4 regions of the Arthrobacter sp. FW306-2-2C-D06B genome follow, and region 4 is predicted to be linked to each of the others. Evidence: riboswitches for the same ligand, from Rfam matches in the RefSeq annotation. Region 4 holds a riboswitch; each other region holds the start of a gene.

Region 1 (4,610 bases), 1.3 Mb from region 4:
TGCACTGTTCCTGAAACGCCACGGGTTTGACGCGCAGGCCGAGCCTTTGGAATCCGATGTTGCGGCCGACGTGGACATTATCCTGGAGTGCCTCGGAGGGCGGGAGGTCGTGTCAGGTTCCAGCCCCGCACGTGGAGGCCATGTCGTAGCGCACTCCCAAGGGGCGATTTCAGCAATGTTGGCCGCGGTGGAGCGGCCGGACCTGGTCCGGTCCCTCGTGCTGGTGGAACCGGCCTGTCTTTCCTTGACGGCTGAGCTGCCCGCCACTGCGGCTTACCGGGCACTCATGGAGCCGTTGTTCCGGGTCCGGCACGAACTCAGCGATGACGATTACCAACGCGAATTCGTCCGCAGGGCGTTTTCCTCTGAGGCGGCCGTTCTCAGTACCCCGGAGGCCCGGCGTACCGCCCGGCGCCTGCGGCTCCAGGCTCCGCCGTGGGAAGCGCCCCTGCACATCGTGCCCGGAGTCCCCACGCTTGTCCTGACCGGTGGTTGGGAACCCCTTTACGAAGAGATCGCCGGCTACTTGCAGGAAACCGGCGCCCTCCACCGCGTTGCGGCTGGAGGACACCGGCCTCATGATTCAGCTGAAGGAGACCGGATGATCCGGTCCTTCATCGCGGACGTCAGCCGCACCGGATCAGTGCAAGCTTCCTGATCAGTTCAGGCTTCCCGACATCGCTCAACGTTTTCCTGCGGGAACCTCGAGCTCGGGCAAGTAGACCTTGCCGCCGGATGCCAGGAATTCCTCGCTCTTTTCGCGCATCCCGCTGTACATCTCCGCGATGGCCGCTTGGGAATCCGCCGAGCCGTATTCGTCGCGGATGTCCTGGCTGATGCGCATGGAGCAGAATTTCGGTCCGCACATGGAGCAGAAATGCGCCGTCTTGGCCGGTTCCGCCGGGAGAGTCTCGTCGTGGAACGATTCGGCCGTGACCGGATCCAATGACAGCGCAAACTGGTCACGCCAGCGGAACTCGAAGCGGGCCTTGGACAGGGCATCGTCCCGTTCGTGGGCGCCGGGGTGTCCCTTCGCAAGGTCAGCTGCGTGGGCGGCGATTTTGTAGGTGATCACGCCTGTCTTGACATCGTCCTTGTTGGGCAGGCCCAGGTGTTCCTTCGGGGTGACGTAGCAGAGCATCGCGGTTCCATAGCGTGCGATCTCCGTGGCGCCAATGGCCGAGGTGATGTGGTCGTAGCCCGGAGCGACGTCGGTCACGAGCGGGCCGAGCGTGTAGAACGGGGCGCCGTCGCACAGCTCCTGCTGCCGCTCGACGTTCTCGCGGACGAGGTGGAACGGGATGTGCCCGGGGCCTTCCACCATGACCTGCACGTCGTACTTCCACGCCCGCTTCGTGAGCTCCGCGAGCGTGTCGAGCTCGGCGAACTGCGCGGCGTCGTTGGCGTCCGCCGTCGCTCCCGGGCGCAAACCGTCGCCGAGCGAGAACGCGACGTCGTACTTGGCGAAGATTTCGCAGAGTTCGTCGAAGTGGGTGTATAGGAAGTTTTCTTCGTGGTGCGCCAGGCACCAACCGGCCATGATGGAGCCGCCACGGGAAACGATGCCCGTCACGCGGTTCGCGGTGAGTGGCACGTACCGCAGCAACACGCCGGCGTGGATGGTCATGTAGTCCACGCCCTGCTCGCACTGTTCAATGACGGTGTCGCGGAAGATCTCCCAGTTGAGCTTGTTGGCTTCACCGTTGACCTTCTCGAGGGCCTGGTAAATGGGCACGGTGCCGATCGGCACGGGGGAGTTGCGGATGATCCATTCGCGGGTGGTGTGGATGTCGTCGCCCGTGGACAGGTCCATCACAGTGTCTGCGCCCCATTGCGTTGCCCACTGCAGCTTGTCCACTTCTTCGGCGATGGAACTGGTGACAGCCGAGTTGCCGATGTTGGCGTTGATCTTCACGAGGAACGCCTTGCCGATGATCATCGGTTCGGATTCGGGGTGGTTGATGTTGTTGGGGATGATGGCCCGGCCGGCGGCGACCTCGCTGCGGACGAGTTCCACGTCGCAGTTTTCGCGAAGTGCAACGAACTGCATTTCGGGCGTCACGATGCCCTGCTTGGCATAGTGCATCTGTGTCACGGTCTTGCCGTCGACGGCGCGGCGGGGCACCGGCTGTGCGCCCTTCCACTCGGCGGAGGCGGCGCCGCGGCGCACGGCCGACTTGCCGTCGTCGAGCAGGTTCCGTTCGCGGCCGCTGTAGGCCTCGGTGTCGCCGCGGGCTTCGATCCACTCGCTGCGGAACGGCTCGAGGCCAACCACAGGATCACTTCCCGGTCCCGCGGTGCGGTACACCTGGAAAGGCGCGTTGGCCTCGCCGTTGGGGGATGGTTCCAGGGTGATTTCCGTGACCGGAACCCGGATTCCCGTCTCAGTGTCTTCCAGGAACACGAGGGAATGCGACTTGAGGGACTGGGTCACTTCTTGAGCCGATCCGTTTTGGGTAGGGCTCAGCTGTGTTTCTTTGGTGCTCAAAGGATTACTCACTTCCTTCGCCGGCATTACCCGGACAGGTTCAACGGTCGCAGGCTGCGTCAGCCCGATCTCAGCCCTTGCAAGGGCCCCCGTGTGGTCGTAGATGAAGCTACCACAGCTATTGGTGCCTGGGAGAGATGTGACGGAGGACAGCTGTGACGGAGGACAGATGCGACCGAGCCGGGAACGGTGGCGGAGCTTAAGGTGGAATCATGGCGGAAATCATCGAGTTCAGCGGCGCCGTCCTTACCGGGCCGGAGGAGGAACGGCGCGGCCTCTGGTCGGTCGACGGACGGCTGACCTTTCTGCGGCCTGCTGCCGCACCGGACGTCGTCCTGGCCGGATGGGTGCTGCCCGGCCTTGTCGACGCGCACTGCCATGTTGGCTTGGGCAAGGGCGGGGCCGTCGACGACGAGACTGCGCGCCTGCAGGCGACGGCGGACCGGAACGCCGGAACGCTCTTGATCCGCGACGCCGGATCCGCAAGCGACACTCGCTGGCTGCAGCGCCGGACGGACATGCCCAGGATCATCCGCGCAGGCAGGCACATTGCCAGGCAACGCCGGTACATCCCCGGACTGGCCGAAGAAGTCGAGCCGGAGGATCTGGTCGAGGCGGTGCGCAAACAGGCGCGGTCCGGAGACGGCTGGGTCAAGATCGTCGGGGACTGGATCGACCGTTCCGCCGGGGATCTCGGCCCGTCCTTTCCGGCCGCCATCGTCAAGGACGCGGTCGCGGCAGCACATGCCGAGGGAGCCAGGGTGACCGCCCATTGCTTCGCCGAAGGGACTATCGACGACATGCTCGACGCCGGCATCGACTGCATCGAGCACGCCACAGGCCTCCTGCCGCACCATATTCCCCGGCTGTTGGACCAGGGTGTGCCGATTGTCCCCACCCTCATCAACATTGCGACCTTTCCGGACATCGCGAGGCAGGCGGAAGCGAAGTTCCCGCGATATTCCGCCCACATGACCAGGCTGTGGGAGCGCAGGCATGCACGCGTCGCCGAGGCATTCGACGCCGGAGTGCCGGTGTACGCCGGGACCGACGCCGGCAGCGTCATCAAGCACGGCCGGATCGGCGAGGAAATCCTGGAATTGCACCGCGCGGGCCTTCCGGCGGCCGCCGCCCTCGATGCCGCCTGCTGGTCCGCACGCGAGTGGCTGGGTGCCGACGGCATCAGCGAAGGTGCCAGTGCCGACGTCGTGCTCTACGCACACGATCCCCGCGCGTCCCTTGAGGTGGTGCTGAATCCGGGATGCACCGTGCTGAGGGGACATATTTCAGGGAACGTTGGGCATTAGGAATAAATTGAAGCTTCAAGTAATTTAGATAGATAGAGGTAGCCGAAGGGCGGCGCCACGAAAAGCCGGGAGTTTCACATGACCATCGCATCCAGCCAGGATCTCCTTCCTGCCGAACTCACCATGGGCACTGTCATGCTCAAAGTGGGGGACATGAAGCTCATGGGCGACTATTACCAGCGGGCTCTGGGGCTGGACGTGGTCGCCGAACAGGATGGCGGGCTCTACTTCGGCAGGCTCGGCAAGCCGTTGGTGCACCTCGCTCCGGCCTCCGGGCTCCAGATTCCGGGTCGCGGGGAGGCCGGACTGTTCCACACGGCTTTGCTCTTCGAAGACCAATCCTCGCTCGCCGCAACTGTTGCCTCGGCCGCGCAATACGAGCCCCACGCTTTCGTCGGAAGTGCGGACCACCTGGTCAGCGAGGCCTTCTACTTCACCGACCCCGAGGGCAACGGCATTGAGCTCTACTACGACAAGCCCCGCGAGGGCTGGGAGTGGAATGGCAGCTCGGTCGTCATGGACAGCCTGCCGCTCCCGCCGCAGCGCTACCTCCAGCAATACCTGAGCGAAGCAGCGGTGACGGGCCAGCATGAGGCGGGCGCCGGCGTCGGGCATGTCCACCTCCAGGTGGGCGACGTCCGGACCGCCCATGATTTCTACGTCGACACCCTGGGTTTCGAGCAGACCGCAGGCTGGCACGGGCAGGCCCTGTTCGTCTCCGCGGGCGGCTACCACCACCACATGGCCATGAATGTCTGGAACAGCCGCGGTGCAGGTCCGCGCAAGGACACGCTCGGTCTCGGCGAGGTGGTCAT
Region 2 (4,610 bases), 1.4 Mb from region 4:
TCGCGCCTTTTTTATGTGCCATTTGAAATGCCTGCCTTTAAATTCTGGGGAATCTGTTGAAAACCTGAACAGCAACCAGTGGTTACTTGATACCGGTGATCTTGATCTTGGTGAGTTCTTGACGGTGACCCTGGCGCTTCTTGTAGCCGGTCTTGTTCTTGAACTTCTGGATGACGATCTTCGGACCACGGAGGTCTTCGAGGATCTCAGCCGTAACCTTGACCTTGGCCAGATCCGCAGCAGCGGAGGTGACCTTGTCACCGTCCACCAGGAGCAGTGCGGGCAGCTCAAGGGTGCTGCCGGCTCCGCCGGGGACGCGGTTCAGGGTTACGTAGTCTCCAACGGAAACCTTTTCTTGGCGGCCGCCTGCGCGGACAATCGCGTACACCACTTGGGCACTCACTTCTCTCGACGTTTATTACTAAATTTGCGTGCGGAACCCCGATCCGAAAACGGGCCTGGTTCACGCTGTGCCTCAACGCCGTGGACTCCGGTACGGAATCCATGAGTCATCCCTCGAATAGTTCCAAATGAAAGGTAAGTTCCAAATGAACGGTTTCTAGGGGCATAACCCAAGTGTTGGCGTAAGCACCGAAGATCTAGATTACGCTAGTTTCGCCTTCGGCTGCAAATGAGGCCAGGTCCGGAGGCTGCCACGTGATGGCTGCCACAGACTGGCTATGTCGCCATCCGGTACCGTGCCCGTCCACCTTACCCTGCCGGCCGGGAAAAGCTCGGATCCTCGCGACGACACGCTGCAGCGCCCGCGAAATGCGCCTTGCTCCGCTGCCTCGCTCCGCTGTCTCCGTCCCGGAAAACGGGCTCAGGCATGCAATCTTGGAGCATCGAAGAACGCCGTTTCATAACGGCAGGATTGGGCAAACGCCTCCATCATCGCGGTGCGCTCCGCTGGCGACGCGGCCTGTGCGGCGGCATCCGTGATGTCGATCGCCTTGCGGGTGGCCTCTGCGAACGCTTCGTCCGCGTAGGTGCGCAGCCAGTCTGCGTAAGGGTGCTCGTCCGACGCTCCGGCCCGAATGTAGCCAAGGTGGAGCTGGTGTCCCACCTCGGCGTACAACCAGTAGCAGGGAAGCACGGCAGCCAGCAGCACGGCGTAGCTTCCCGACGCCGACGCCGCCAGCAAGTGGTCCACGTAGGCCTTGGTGACCGGTCCTAGCTCTCCGCTTACCTGGCGTCCATTGAGCCAATTCCGGTGCAGCTCGGACTCGACCTCAAGGCACATCTGCGAGCCGCGGGCCCAGAACAGCTGTTCGGTTTCACTCGGGGCGAGGGCGCTTGCCCGTGCCAGGACCCTCGAATAGCCGTTGAGATAGATGGCATCCTGCGACAGGTAATAGCTGAACTGCGCTTCGCTGAGGCCACCGGTTTGCAAGTGCTGGATGAAGTCCAAGCCATAAATGGCCGCAAGTTCCGTTTGGGCGGCGTCCCACATCCGGACGGCGAAATCCCCCGGTTGAAGGTCCTGCTGGAGCGCATGGAAATGATGGATCGGCCCGTTGCCCTTCCCGACTTCCAGCACCTCGGACTGGGTCAGCGCTTCCTGAAGCCAGGGCTTGACTACGCGCAGGGCGGACTCCCAATCGCCGAGCCGCGCCTTGGCCGTCGCCATCGCCGAGGAGAGGGAACATCCCGTGCCATGGCTGTTGCGGGTCTCCACGCGTTGGCCGGCGAATTCCACCACGTCCTGGCTCAGTACTCCCCCGGTGTTGACCAAGGCATCGGGGCAGCCCGCTCCCTGCAGATGGCCACCCTTCACCAGGACGGTGTTTCCACAGGCAGCGGCCAAGCGTTTGCCTTGCTCCAACGCCGTGGCCCAGTCAGTGGCTTCAGGTTCGCCGAGCAGCATGGCCAATTCAGGAAGGTTGGGGGTCACCAAATCGGCGAGGGGCAGAAGTTCCCGCAGCGCGGTTTCAGCGGACTCCGCGAGGAGCCGGTCGCCACTGGTCGCGATCATCACCGGATCCAGCACGACGACGGCGGGGCGCGCCTCGCCGAGCCAGCGACGGACTTCGTGGATGACGGCCGCGTCCCCGAGCATGCCGATTTTGACGGCATCGACGGTGATGTCGTCGCTAATGGCATCCAATTGCTGGCGCAGGAATTCCACAGGAGGCACATGGACGGCAGTGACGCCCTGCGTGTTTTGTACCGTGAGCGCCGTAATCACGGCCATGCCATAGCCTCCGTTGGCCGCAATGCTCTTGAGGTCCGCCTGGATCCCGGCGCCACCCGAAGGATCCGAGCCGGCAATGCTGAGGACCCTCGGGATGGCCCGCTGGATAGCCTTGAGCGGGTAGACGGCTGATTGCGCTGAAACAGTCATGCAAGACATCCCTTCGCCGGTGCTAACCGGACAGGTTCAACGGGTCTGGTCTCAGCCGGCTTGGTGCGCGGCACCCCGTGTCAGTCCCCTAGCTTAACCCGGATCACAGCTCACCCGCTGAAATCGCCCTTTGCAACCGCGCGGAGCGGTCGTCCGGTGAATTGGCAGGCAACGCCGAAGCCCCGGCGGTTTCCACAGGAGCGGAAACGGCCGGGGCTTCGGGCAGGATACTGCGTTTAGAGTTCGGACTTGGGCACGCCGACACCGAGGATGATCGGTTCCGCTGCCGCCGTCGACTTGGCTGGAGCAGCGTCCGTCGCCTTGGCCTCGTGCGCGGCCCCACCGGAGGCGGCCGCGGCAACCTCGTGGTGCTCCACGTTGGTGGCGTTGGCGGCACCCTGGGCCCGGCTGGCGCTGCGGTTGCGACGGCCTCGGCGTCCACGCGAACCCGCTTCCGGGGATTCTCCGCTTGCAACGGCCGCGGGGGTCCCGGCGGGCACTTCCTCGGCCTCAGGTGCCGTCGTCGCAGTGTCGGGCGCTTCTCCGAGGCCCGCGAATGCCTGTGCCAACAGGTCCAGGCTCATGGCAGGGGCACCACTCGCTGGCTCCTCTTCGTGGTGGACGAAGGGCAACGCAACTTCCTCGCCGCCGAATCGCAGGACAGGCTTCGAACGTTCCTCGCTACTCGACGCAGCGGCAGGAGCCTGGGCCGGGGCCGCGGGGGCCTGGACCGGGGTTGCTTCCGCTACGTGCCCGTCGGCGAGCAATTCCGCCGCGTGGTGGAGCTCGTCGTCGTGCAGGTGGGCTGCGTGGGCTGCCGCCGCGATGGTGGCAAGGGCTGCGCGGGTGGCTGCCTGGCGGTTCGGATCGGTGGATTCCACGGTGTGGACCGGCACAGGTGGGGTGCTCGGGAGTTCGGTAGTCCCCGGACCCGTGCCCCTGCCGCGGCGACGCTTGCGCTGTTCAGGCCGGACGGTCGGCTGTGACTCCGTGCGTGGGTGGTGGTGTTCGGCGGCCACCACGTTGGCCCGACGGTGTTCCACAGGCTCGTCGTGCGTGACGATTCCGCGACCGGCGCAGGTTTCGCACTGCTCGCCGAAGACCTCCAGCAGGCCGGTGCCCATGCGCTTGCGCGTCATCTGGACCAATCCAAGGGACGTCACCTCGGCGACCTGGTGCTTGGTGCGGTCCCGGCCGAGGCATTCGACCAAGCGGCGCAACACGAGATCGCGGTTGGATTCCAGGACCATGTCGATGAAGTCGATGACGATGATTCCGCCGATGTCGCGCAAGCGCAGCTGGCGGACCACTTCCTCGGCAGCCTCAAGGTTGTTCTTGGTGACGGTTTCCTCGAGGTTGCCACCGCTGCCGGTGAACTTCCCGGTGTTGACGTCAACAACCGTCATGGCCTCGGTGCGGTCGATCACGAGCGAACCGCCGGAGGGCAGGAAGACCTTGCGCTCCAGTGCCTTGTGGATCTGTTCGTCCACGCGCCATGCCGAGAAGATGTCCTGATCCGAGGTCCACTTTTCGAGGCGTCCCACCAGGTCCGGCGCCACGTAGGTGACGTAGGCTTCGATGGTGTCCCAGGCTTCGTCGCCGGAGACGATGAGCTTGGAGAAGTCCTCGTTGAAGACGTCTCGGACCACCTTGATGGTCAGGTCCGGTTCGCCGTACAGCAGTTCCGGTGCCAGGATCTTGGTGGACGTGGACTGGCTTTCGATGCCTTCCCACTGGGCCCGCAGGCGGTTGATGTCGTGCGTCAGCTCTTCCTCGGAAGCTCCCTCGGCGGCGGTGCGGACAATGACGCCCGCGTTCTCCGGGAGGCGGTCCTTGAGGATCTTCTTCAGGCGGTTGCGCTCGACGTCGGGCAGCTTGCGGGAGATGCCGGTCATTGACCCGCCCGGTACGTACACAAGGTAGCGGCCTGGGAGCGAAATCTGGCTCGTCAGGCGTGCGCCCTTGTGACCCACGGGGTCCTTGGTGACCTGGACCAACACGGAATCGCCTGATTTCAGGGCGTTTTCGATGCGGCGCGGTTTCCCTTCCAAGGTGACTGCATCCCAGTTGACTTCACCGGCGTACAGCACGGCGTTGCGGCCGCGTCCAATGTCGACGAACGCGGCTTCCATCGACGGCAGCACATTCTGGACCTTGCCCAGGTAGACGTTGCCGATCAGGGAATCCTGCTGTGTCTTGGACACGAAGTGCTCTGCGAGCACGCCGTCTTCCAGGACACCGATCTGGATCCTGTCGTCGCGCTGCC
Region 3 (4,610 bases), 930 kb from region 4:
CTCCGCCGGTCCCCATGATGAGGCGCGAGCCGAACTCGACGCCGTCGATCACCAGGGCGTCGGTGTGGGTGCTTACTTCGTGTGTGCTTGCTGTGGTCATGGTTCAGCCTCCCTGTACTGCGGTAACGATTTCGAGTTCGTCGCCCTCTGCGAGCGCGGTGGCAGCCCACTGGCTGCGTGGCACCACTTCGGAATTGCGCGCGACGGCGACGCCGATCTTGCGTCCGTCGGCCGCCTGGCCGCTGGGGTCCACAACACGTCCGGTGATGTGGCTGACGAGGGTGGTGACAGACGCGTCGTCGCTCAGCGTGTGGTCTGCACCGTTCAATTTGATGTTCATGCGTGGTCCTTCGGAAGGGGATTTGAGGTACCGGCCGATGGGCCGTCTGTTGAGGCCCGTGCCGCCGAAAGCTGGCGGGAGAAGCGGTCCGGGCGGAACTTGTTCCAACGGGGATCCGCGGTGCCGTCCATGAGTCCGAGGCAGATCTTCGCCGCTGCCGGAGTGAGGAGCACGCCGTGGCGGAAGAAACCGCTGGCCACGATGAGGCCGGGCACAGTTCCTTCACGCCCTTCCACGCGGCCGAGCAGCGGTGCGTTGTCCGGAGTGCCCGGACGGGCACGAGCAGTCGCTTCCAGGAGTTCCAGTTCTGCGACAGCCGGAACCAGTACCTGGGCGTCGCGGAGCAATTGGTACACGCCGCCGGCCGACACCGGATTGGCCGATCCCCCGGACGCCGACAAGCCGCCTTCGCGCTGCGTCGCGCCGATCACCACGGTCCCGTCGTCGCGAGGGACGATATACACGGGCACTCCGCGCACCATTCCGCGAACCGTAGCGGTGACCAACGGTTGCAATTGCTCCGGGACGCGCAAACGCAGTATGTCGCCATACACCGGACGCAACGCGAGTGACAACCCATCCGGCAGGCCGTCCAAGCGGGCGGCATTCAGCCCGTTGGCAACCACCGTTTCCGTGGCGAGCACGTTGATGCCCGAGTCCATCACAGCCCCCACGACGCGCCCGTCCTCCCACAGGAGGCCCGCCGCAGTTTCCTGGACCGCAAAACCGTCCTCGGCGCCCGGAATCCAGCTCGAATCGCCGGGCTGGTGGTCTGCCAGCGCGCCCAGGATCGCGGCTGAAAGCCGGCGCGGATCCACTTGGTGGTCGCCAGGAATGTCGTAGGCACAGGAAATCTGCGGGCTCAGCAACGGCTCACGCTCCCGCGCCTCGCGCAACGGCACGGATTCCACCACGAGGCCGTTGGCCAGCTGGACGTCCCGGAGATCGGCGAGCGCCCGGCGGTCCGCGGCGTCCGCACCGACGGCGAGGGTCGGCGTCGTGCGGTAACCCGTGCTGAGTCCGGCCCTTGAGCCGGTCACATTGCGTTCGAAGTCCGGCCACAACGCCGACGATTCGAGCATGAGCTCCAGGAGGTCCTCTTCCTGGTAGTGCAGTTCACTGACGGGTGCCAACATGCCCGCCGCCGCGAACGTAGCGCCGCTGGCCGGTGCGGGATCGATGAGGACAACCGAACGGCCGGACCTGCGGGCTTCCCACGCGATGCCGAGGCCAATGACACCGCCCCCGATCACCGCGACATCCGCGCGCAGCGGTTCGTGCTGGGTGTTTACTTCGTCCATGGAGTCCTTCCCTACGCCGGTACTAGCCGGATCAGGTCAAGCGGTCGGCGCTGAAGCCCTCTCAGCCGCGCGGCGATTGTGACTGCCGCCGCGGCTCCCGCGGTACCAGCCCAGTTTAGAGGAACTACTCTGTTTCCATGACCCAGCACGATGTCCACACCACCGCCCGCCTTTACCTGTGCACCGACGCCCGCAAGCAACAAGGTGATTTTGAGCAGTTTGTCGATGCCGCATTCGAGGGCGGCGTGGACATCATCCAGCTGCGTGACAAGACGATTGAAGCGGCAGAAGAACTCGAACTCCTGGCGATCCTGCAATCCGTGGCACACCGTCACGGCCGTCTCTGGGCAGTCAACGACCGGGCGGACGTAGCTTCCCTCTCGGGCGCACCTGTTTTCCATATCGGCCAAAAGGACATTCCGCTGCGCTCGGCCCGGAAGCTGCTCCACGACCCCACCATCATCGGCCTCTCCACGCACACGCCGGAGCAGATTGACGCCGCCATCGCCGCATCGCCTGGCCGCAGCGGCCTGGACTACTTCTGCGTCGGGCCGGTGTGGGCCACCCCCACGAAGCCGGGGCGCTCCGCCGTCGGGCTCGATCTGGTGAAGTACGCTGCCAACGCGGTGAAGCAGGCAGACGAAGAGACCGTCGGGGGCGTCGTGCTCCCTTGGTTTGCGATCGGCGGGATCGATCTCGGCAACGTGGAAGAGGTCGTGCAGGCCGGCGCGAGCCGCATCGTGGTGGTTCGCGCCATCACTGAGGCGGAGGATCCGACGGCGGCAGCCCGGGCACTCCTGGATGCCTTGGACGCAGCGGCGGCCTAGCGAGACTCCGGAAGATTTTGGAGTTACCCTGACTTTCGTGTCACATCAGCGGTTAGCCCCGAATGTCAGTGAAACGTCGAACCAGCTCGCGGAAGCGCTGGCGGCGCTTCGGACTGAACTCGAGCTGCCCGCAGGTTATCCCGCTGAAGCGCTGCGGGACGCCGAAGCCGCGGTTTCCGGACACACCCTGCCGGCGCAGGACTTCACGGACGTTCCGTTCATCACGATCGACCCGGCTTCTTCCACGGATCTCGACCAGGCCCTCTTCATTGACAGGTCCGGCGATGGTTACAGGGTTCTCTACGCCATCTCGGATGTGCCTTCCTTTGTGCCCCCGGGAGGCGCTCTCGACGCCGAGACCCGCCGCCGCGGGCAAACGTACTACGCCCCGGACGGCCGCATCCCGCTGCACCCCGAGATCATCAGCGAGCATGCCGGGAGCTTGCTGGCCGGCCAGACGTGCGGCGCGTTCGTGTGGGACTTCGAACTCGATGCCGAGGCGGAGTTCCGCACCGTCTCCGTGCGCCGGGCAAGCGTACGAAGCCGCGCCAAGCTCAACTACAAGGGCGTGCAGCGGGAGATTGATTCCGGAACGGCTGATCCCGTCCTGCAGTTGCTGAAGGAAGTCGGGCTCAAGCGGGTGGAACTCGAACGCCGCCGCGGCGGGGCAAGCCTGAACATGCCTGAGCAGGAAATCGTCCAACTGCCCGACGGCGAGGGGTACAGGATCGTCGCCGCTCCCTCGCTGCCGGTGGAGGACTGGAACGCCCAGATCTCGCTCATGACGGGGATGGCTGCCGCCCAGTTGATGCTCGACGGCAAAGTGGGGATTTTGCGCACCATGCCGGCCCCCGACGAGCGCTCGCTGCTCCATTTCAAACGGCAAACGGGGGCACTCGGGAAACCCTGGACCGAGGGGACCAGCTATGGAGAGTACCTCCGGACCCTCGACGCAAAGGACCCCCGGCAACTCGCCATCCTCCATTCAGCGGGGCTGCTTTTCCGTGGTGCCGGCTATACGCCTTTCGACGGCGAGGTGCCGGGCAGCGTCATGCAGTCAGCCATCGGGGCACCGTATGCCCACACCACCGCGCCGTTGCGCCGGCTTGTCGATCGTTTCGTGCTGGTCATCTGCGAAGCATTGAGCAATGGAACTGAGATCCCTGCATGGGCCCGGCGTGCTTTGCCGAGCCTGCCCGAGATCATGGCGTCATCCGACCAGCTTGCCGCCAAAATGGAGCGCCTGGCCTTGGACACGGTGGAGGCAGCCCTCCTGGTGAACCACATCGGACAGGAATTCGACGCCGTAGTGATTTCCGGATCGAAACCCGCCAAGAACAACGGAAACGGCAACGGGAACAGCGCCAACGGCAACGGCAACAACGGCAACGGCAATGGGAACGGAGCCCCGCACGGCCCTTACGGCATCGTCCAGATCGCCGAGCCGGCGGTCACCGCTCGCTGCGACGGCGAAATGGAGTCCGGCACGAAAGTCCGGGTGAAACTGCTTGACGCGGATATTGCCACCCGCCAAATCACCTTCGAACTGATCCCGTAGCACACTCCATTCGCGGGCCCGGGACCGGGATCCGGGGATTATCGCCCCCAGACGCTAGACTGGGTGAGTAGTAATGGATGCCCGGTCGTTGATTCAGTTAATTTTTTGACATCAACAAGCCCGCCCCTACGCGATCTTGAGATACACCAGCTGGTCCCCAGTGCCAGTATTTAGATAGCCCGCGATCGGCTTCCACTGGATTTGCTTGCGCCCATCCGTGCTCCGGAACGGCCCTGCCACAACCGTTGAGCACGCAGCGCAGCCCAAATGAATAAGGAAAACTCCACTGTGAGTGAATTGCACACCCATGAAGTTCTGACAGACGGAACCGAAACGATCGAACCCGAGGAAACCATTTCCTCGGACGAAACACCCCACGAGATCGCAGAAAAGACCTTCGCCGACTACAACGTCCGCGCCGACATCGTCGAATCCCTCGCCGACGCCGGAATCACCCACCCGTTTCCCATCCAGTCCATGACGCTCCCGGTCGCCCTAGGCGGTCACGACATCATCGGCCAGGCCAAGACCGGTACCGGAAAGACTCTCGGCTTCGGCATTCCGGCGCTGCAGCGCGTTGTCGG
Region 4 (4,610 bases):
CATAGACGAACTCGAGGCCGTGGTGCTGCGGGCTGCCGGTCAACGGGCAGCTGAGAAAGCTCAGGAAACGGAACCGGCAATGCCCAACACCGGGAACGGCGGGAGCTCAGCCGCGAACGGCCGGGATGGCGGGCGGTCAGCCTAGACGATGTCCTGCGTCTTCGAGAAACGCGAGATGGCGCGCTGGGTACTGCGGCTTGCGAAAACCTGGATGACTGCGCTGACGGTCGCCGAAATCAGCGCGAAGGTCAGTGCCGAGCGCAGGCTTGCCTCCATGTCATCGTGACCCTTGGGAGGCTTCTTGCCGGTGGACTTTTCCCACAACGCATTGACGAGTTTGGTGCCGACAAAGCCTGCGCCGATGCTGACGCCAGTGCCGAGCAGCTTGATGAGGAGGTTCATTCCGGGACTCCTTGCGGGAGGAAACAGGATCGTCCCCAGCCTAACTCCACTTCAGGGCAGTTCCGGAGCAACGGTTGGGGATTGGCGCCTCAGCCGGAAGAACTCCTCCAGAGCTCCAGGCTTTGGACGGACGGGCACGATGTCACGGTCCTCGGCCAGTATCGCTTCCACCGTGCCGAGGGCGAGGAGCTCATCCAGCAGCGCCAGCGTGGGCGGCATGAGCTTGAGGGTTCCGGCGGCTTCGGCATCCAGGATCCCATGGACCGGCATCCACAAGGACGACGACGCTTCCGTGGTTTGGTGCCTTGGCTCTGCACCCGAAAGCGGGCAGGCAAGGTAGAAGTATGTGTCGAAGCGCTTGGGCTGGTCTGCCGGGGTGACCCAGTTGGCCCACGGGCGGAGGGTGGCGGCGTCGAGCTTCAGCCCGGCCTCTTCGAACACCTCGCGCCGCGCAGCCGCCAGCACCCGGCCGGCGTTGAAACGGGCCGAAGCGGGCTCGACGGCGATGCTGCTCCGGCGCCATGCGTCGGCGTGCCGCTCGACGACGTCGTCCGCGAAGTCCCAGCCTGAGCTGTCCGCCGGATCCACTCGCCCTCCCGGGAAGACGACCATGCCCGCGGCGAAATCCATCGTGGTCACGCGGTGCTGGACGAAGACTTCCAGGCCGCGCCCGGCATCCGCCGGAACCTCCAGGTCTGACTGGACCGTAGGAACGGCGGCCTCGCGGACCAGGATCACGCTCGCGGCGAGCCTAGGTTCGGCCACCGTGGTGCTGTTCGCTTCGCCATTGCCTGCCAAGACCGCTCCTTTGCCCGCGCTGCGTCACATTCTGCTGGATCATTCTCCCAGTTTCCTCGGCCGCCCGCGCCATTCCGGGCCTGCCTGCGCTCACCCGGCCGGTGATCCAGCAGAATCTGTCGGTACCCGTTCCGGCACAGCGCCCGAAACCCCGCCAAGGTGTAAACTGAACCACGCCCAAAAGGGTGGATTGATAACGACAGGGGAGCGCCGCCGTCGGGCTCGCAGCAATGCGGCACGGAGGACGGGCGCTGAGAGTGCGGACAGCCGCAGACCCTCGAACCTGATCCGGCTAGTACCGGCGCAAGGGAGTCGAGTTCTCATAGTGTCCGGACCGGCGCGGCGGAAGCCGCTCGCAGGCAACCGGAAACACTTTCCCCTCCTGTTCCTCAGGAGGACAAAATGACTGGTATTTCTGCAAGGCCGGGCCTCACCAAGCCTGGTTACAACTGGCGCGTCGTGGACATCGTCGTGGCGGCACTGATCTCGATCGCCGGTGGCGTGATCTTCTGGGCATGGGACCAGATGGCTCTGGTTGCAACGCCGATGTCCGCCGGCTACCCGCCGCTGAGCGGCCTGATCGCCGGCGGCTGGATGATTCCGGCAGTGCTGGGCATGCTCATCGTCCGCAAGCCCGGTGCGGCAATATTCTGCGAGACGGTGGCCGCCACCAGTGAGCTCATCATGGGTTCGCAGTACGGAACCACGGTGCTGATCTCGGGCCTGCTCCAAGGCCTCGGCGCGGAACTCATCTTCCTGGCCTTCATGTACAAGAAGTTCAACCTGCCGGTGTCCCTGCTGGCCGGTGCCGGCGCGGGCCTGTTCTGCGGTCTGAACGACTCCTTCCTCCCGTGGGGCTGGAACATCGCTTACGAACCGGTCGACAAGCTCGCGTACATCGTGTTCTGCACGATCTCCGGTGCCGTCATTGCCGGAGCCCTGTCCTGGATCGCGACCCGCGGCCTGGCCAGGACCGGTGTCCTGAGTGCGTTCGCGTCCCGCAAGGCCGCCTCGGAGCCCGTCTTTTCCTGATGCCCAGCCCTGATTCCGGCACCCCTTCTGTGGTGCGACCCGCCGCCATTTCCGCGCAAGGCTGGGGCTGGCGGCACGCGGGCCGCACCACGCAGGCCATCCACGCCCTCGACCTGGACATCCGTCCAGGGGAGCGTGTGCTCCTGCTCGGCCCCTCGGGCGCGGGCAAGTCGACGCTCCTGCATGCCCTGGCGGGCGTGTTGGGCGAGGAAGGTGACGACGCCGACGAGACCGGCTCGTTGCTGGTGGACGGTGTTTCGCCGAGGGCCCAGCGGGGCCGTGCCGGACTCATGCAGCAGGACCCGGAAACCCAGGTGGTGCTTTCCCGGCTGGGCGACGACGTCGCGTTCGGCGCGGAGAACCTTTGCGTGCCGCGGGAAGAGATCTGGAAGCGGGTCCATGAAGCGCTCGACGACGTCGGGCTGCGGAATAGTGCGAGCGGCAGCTTCCCGCTCGATCACCCGACGTCGGCCCTCTCGGGCGGGCAGAAGCAACGACTTGCGCTGGCCGGCATCCTGGCGATGCGGCCCGGCTTGATCCTCCTGGACGAGCCGACGGCCAACCTGGACCCCGCCGGCGTGTTGGAAGTACGCGATGCCGTGGGCCGCTGCCTCGATAAGACCGGCGCCACGTTGGTGGTGGTGGAGCACCGGGTCTCCGTCTGGAAAGACCTTGTGGACCGGATCGTAGTGCTGCAGCCGGGCAGCTCCTCGTCCACGGGAGGGTCGACGCCGGCGGTGCTCCTGGACGGCGATCCGGACACCGTGTTGGTGCAAGCAAGGGACATGCTCACTGCTGCGGGCGTCTGGGTGCCCGGGTACGTGCCGGCCACCCGGCCACGTTCGGGAACAGGTTCCGGCTCGAGAGTAGGCTCCGGCCCCGGCAACGCTGGAGAACTGCTGCTCGCCACGCAGGAGCTCGCGGTGTCCCGCGAACGGCCACGGCGCCGCAGGTTCAAAACCATCCCGCCTCTTCCTGTGCAGTCCGGCCTCGACGCCGAAGTGCTCGCCGGGCAGGCCCTGACCATCACCGGTCCCAACGGCGCCGGAAAATCGACCTTCGCGTTGACCCTCGCGGGCTTGTTGGCGCCGGTGTCCGGCACGGTGACTGCCGCCGTCGGGCTCAGCGACGGGGCCGGCACCGACCCGTTCAAGTGGAAGGCCCAGCAGCTGATCTCCCGCATCGGGACGGTGTTCCAAGAGCCTGAACATCAGTTCGTGACCGGCCGCGTGCTCGACGAGCTCCTGTTCGGCCCGAAGCACCTTGGCCATGGCGAGGAACGGGTGGACGAGTTGTTGGAACGGCTGCGCCTGGGGCATTTGGTGGACGCCAATCCGTACACGCTCTCCGGGGGCGAAAAGCGCCGGCTGTCCGTGGCGACAGTGCTCGCAGCCCACCCCCGGGTACTGGTGCTGGACGAACCCACGTTCGGCCAGGACGCGAACACTTGGGCCGAGCTTGCGTCGTTCCTCTCCGAACTGCTCGACGCCGGAACCTCCGTGGTGTCCGTGACCCACGACCAGGAGTTCAGCTCCGTCCTGGGCGGCACCGAAATGCGGTTCGAGCCCGCGTTCCAAGGCGGGGCCCGGCAGGAAGCGGGTGCGGCATGAGGGAAACCCTGACCCTGCGCGGCAATAATGCCCTCCTGACCCGGGCGAATCCTCTGGCCAAGTTTGTCTCTGTCTTCCTGATCACCTTGGTCTTGGCGCTGTCCATCGACCTCGTGTCCGCCTCGACGGCGCTCCTTGGCGAACTGGCGCTGTTCCCCCTCGCGGGGCTCACCGTGCGCTTGCTGTGGCAGCGCGGCTGGCCCCTGATTATCGCGGCGGCGCTTGGCGGCTGGAGCACCGCGATCCTGTCGGCCGACAGCGGGAGGATACTGCTCGACGTCGGGATCTGGTCGATCAGCGAAGGCTCGCTTCAGCTGGGACTCGGGTTCATGCTGCGCGGCTTGGCGATCGCGCTGCCGGCCATTCTCTTGATGAGTTGCACCGATCCGACGGACCTTGCCGATGCCCTGGCGCAGAAGGCGAAACTGCCGCACCGTTTTGTCCTGGGCACCTTGGCCGCGCTGCGGCTCGTGGGGCTCATGGCGGAGGAGTGGCAGACCATCGGCATGGCACGGCGCGCGCGGGGTGTCGGCTCGCATGGGAGCCCGCCGCAACGGTTCAAGGCCATGCTCGGCCAAAGCTTCGGGCTACTGGTCCAGGCGATACGACGGGCGTCCCGCTTGGCCGTGACCATGGAGGCGCGCGGCTTCGGCGGTGGACGGCGGACCTGGGCGCGCGAATCCACCTACAGTCGCCTTGACGTCTGGGTTCTCGCTGGCGGACTGCTCATCGCAGCCGCGGCGGTGCTCGCGGCGCAATGGGCAGGAA

What was found. A riboswitch is a leader RNA that binds a small molecule or an ion and turns the genes downstream of it on or off. The one in region 4 is predicted to bind thiamine pyrophosphate.
Region 1: another riboswitch for thiamine pyrophosphate. It lies ahead of thiC (phosphomethylpyrimidine synthase ThiC); the one in region 4 lies ahead of LFT47_RS19475 (ECF transporter S component).
Region 2: another riboswitch for thiamine pyrophosphate. It lies ahead of thiD (bifunctional hydroxymethylpyrimidine kinase/phosphomethylpyrimidine kinase); the one in region 4 lies ahead of LFT47_RS19475 (ECF transporter S component).
Region 3: another riboswitch for thiamine pyrophosphate. It lies ahead of thiO (glycine oxidase ThiO); the one in region 4 lies ahead of LFT47_RS19475 (ECF transporter S component).

What each region holds. Positions count from the first base shown of each region.
Region 1 is NZ_CP084560.1:2,888,218-2,892,827, reverse strand. Features, by position in the region: gene LFT47_RS13495 (alpha/beta fold hydrolase) at 1-658, shown strand, start outside; gene thiC (phosphomethylpyrimidine synthase ThiC) at 683-2,515, opposite strand; TPP riboswitch at 2,484-2,591, opposite strand; gene LFT47_RS13485 (amidohydrolase family protein) at 2,701-3,795, shown strand; gene LFT47_RS13480 (VOC family protein) at 3,874-4,610, shown strand, end outside.
Region 2 is NZ_CP084560.1:2,792,486-2,797,095, forward strand. Features, by position in the region: gene rpmA (50S ribosomal protein L27) at 1-22, opposite strand, end outside; gene rplU (50S ribosomal protein L21) at 83-391, opposite strand; gene thiD (bifunctional hydroxymethylpyrimidine kinase/phosphomethylpyrimidine kinase) at 824-2,344, opposite strand; TPP riboswitch at 2,336-2,432, opposite strand; gene LFT47_RS13020 (Rne/Rng family ribonuclease) at 2,581-4,610, opposite strand, start outside.
Region 3 is NZ_CP084560.1:3,249,675-3,254,284, forward strand. Features, by position in the region: gene LFT47_RS15115 (thiazole synthase) at 1-100, opposite strand, end outside; gene thiS (sulfur carrier protein ThiS) at 104-340, opposite strand; gene thiO (glycine oxidase ThiO) at 337-1,641, opposite strand; TPP riboswitch at 1,633-1,752, opposite strand; gene thiE (thiamine phosphate synthase) at 1,779-2,468, shown strand; gene LFT47_RS15135 (RNB domain-containing ribonuclease) at 2,506-4,026, shown strand; gene LFT47_RS15140 (DEAD/DEAH box helicase) at 4,315-4,610, shown strand, end outside.
Region 4 is NZ_CP084560.1:4,176,209-4,180,818, reverse strand. Features, by position in the region: gene mnhG (monovalent cation/H(+) antiporter subunit G) at 1-145, shown strand, start outside; gene LFT47_RS19485 (DUF4235 domain-containing protein) at 142-402, opposite strand; gene LFT47_RS19480 (NUDIX hydrolase) at 454-1,200, opposite strand; TPP riboswitch at 1,392-1,528, shown strand; gene LFT47_RS19475 (ECF transporter S component) at 1,603-2,232, shown strand; gene LFT47_RS19470 (ABC transporter ATP-binding protein) at 2,232-3,842, shown strand; gene LFT47_RS19465 (energy-coupling factor transporter transmembrane component T family protein) at 3,839-4,610, shown strand, end outside.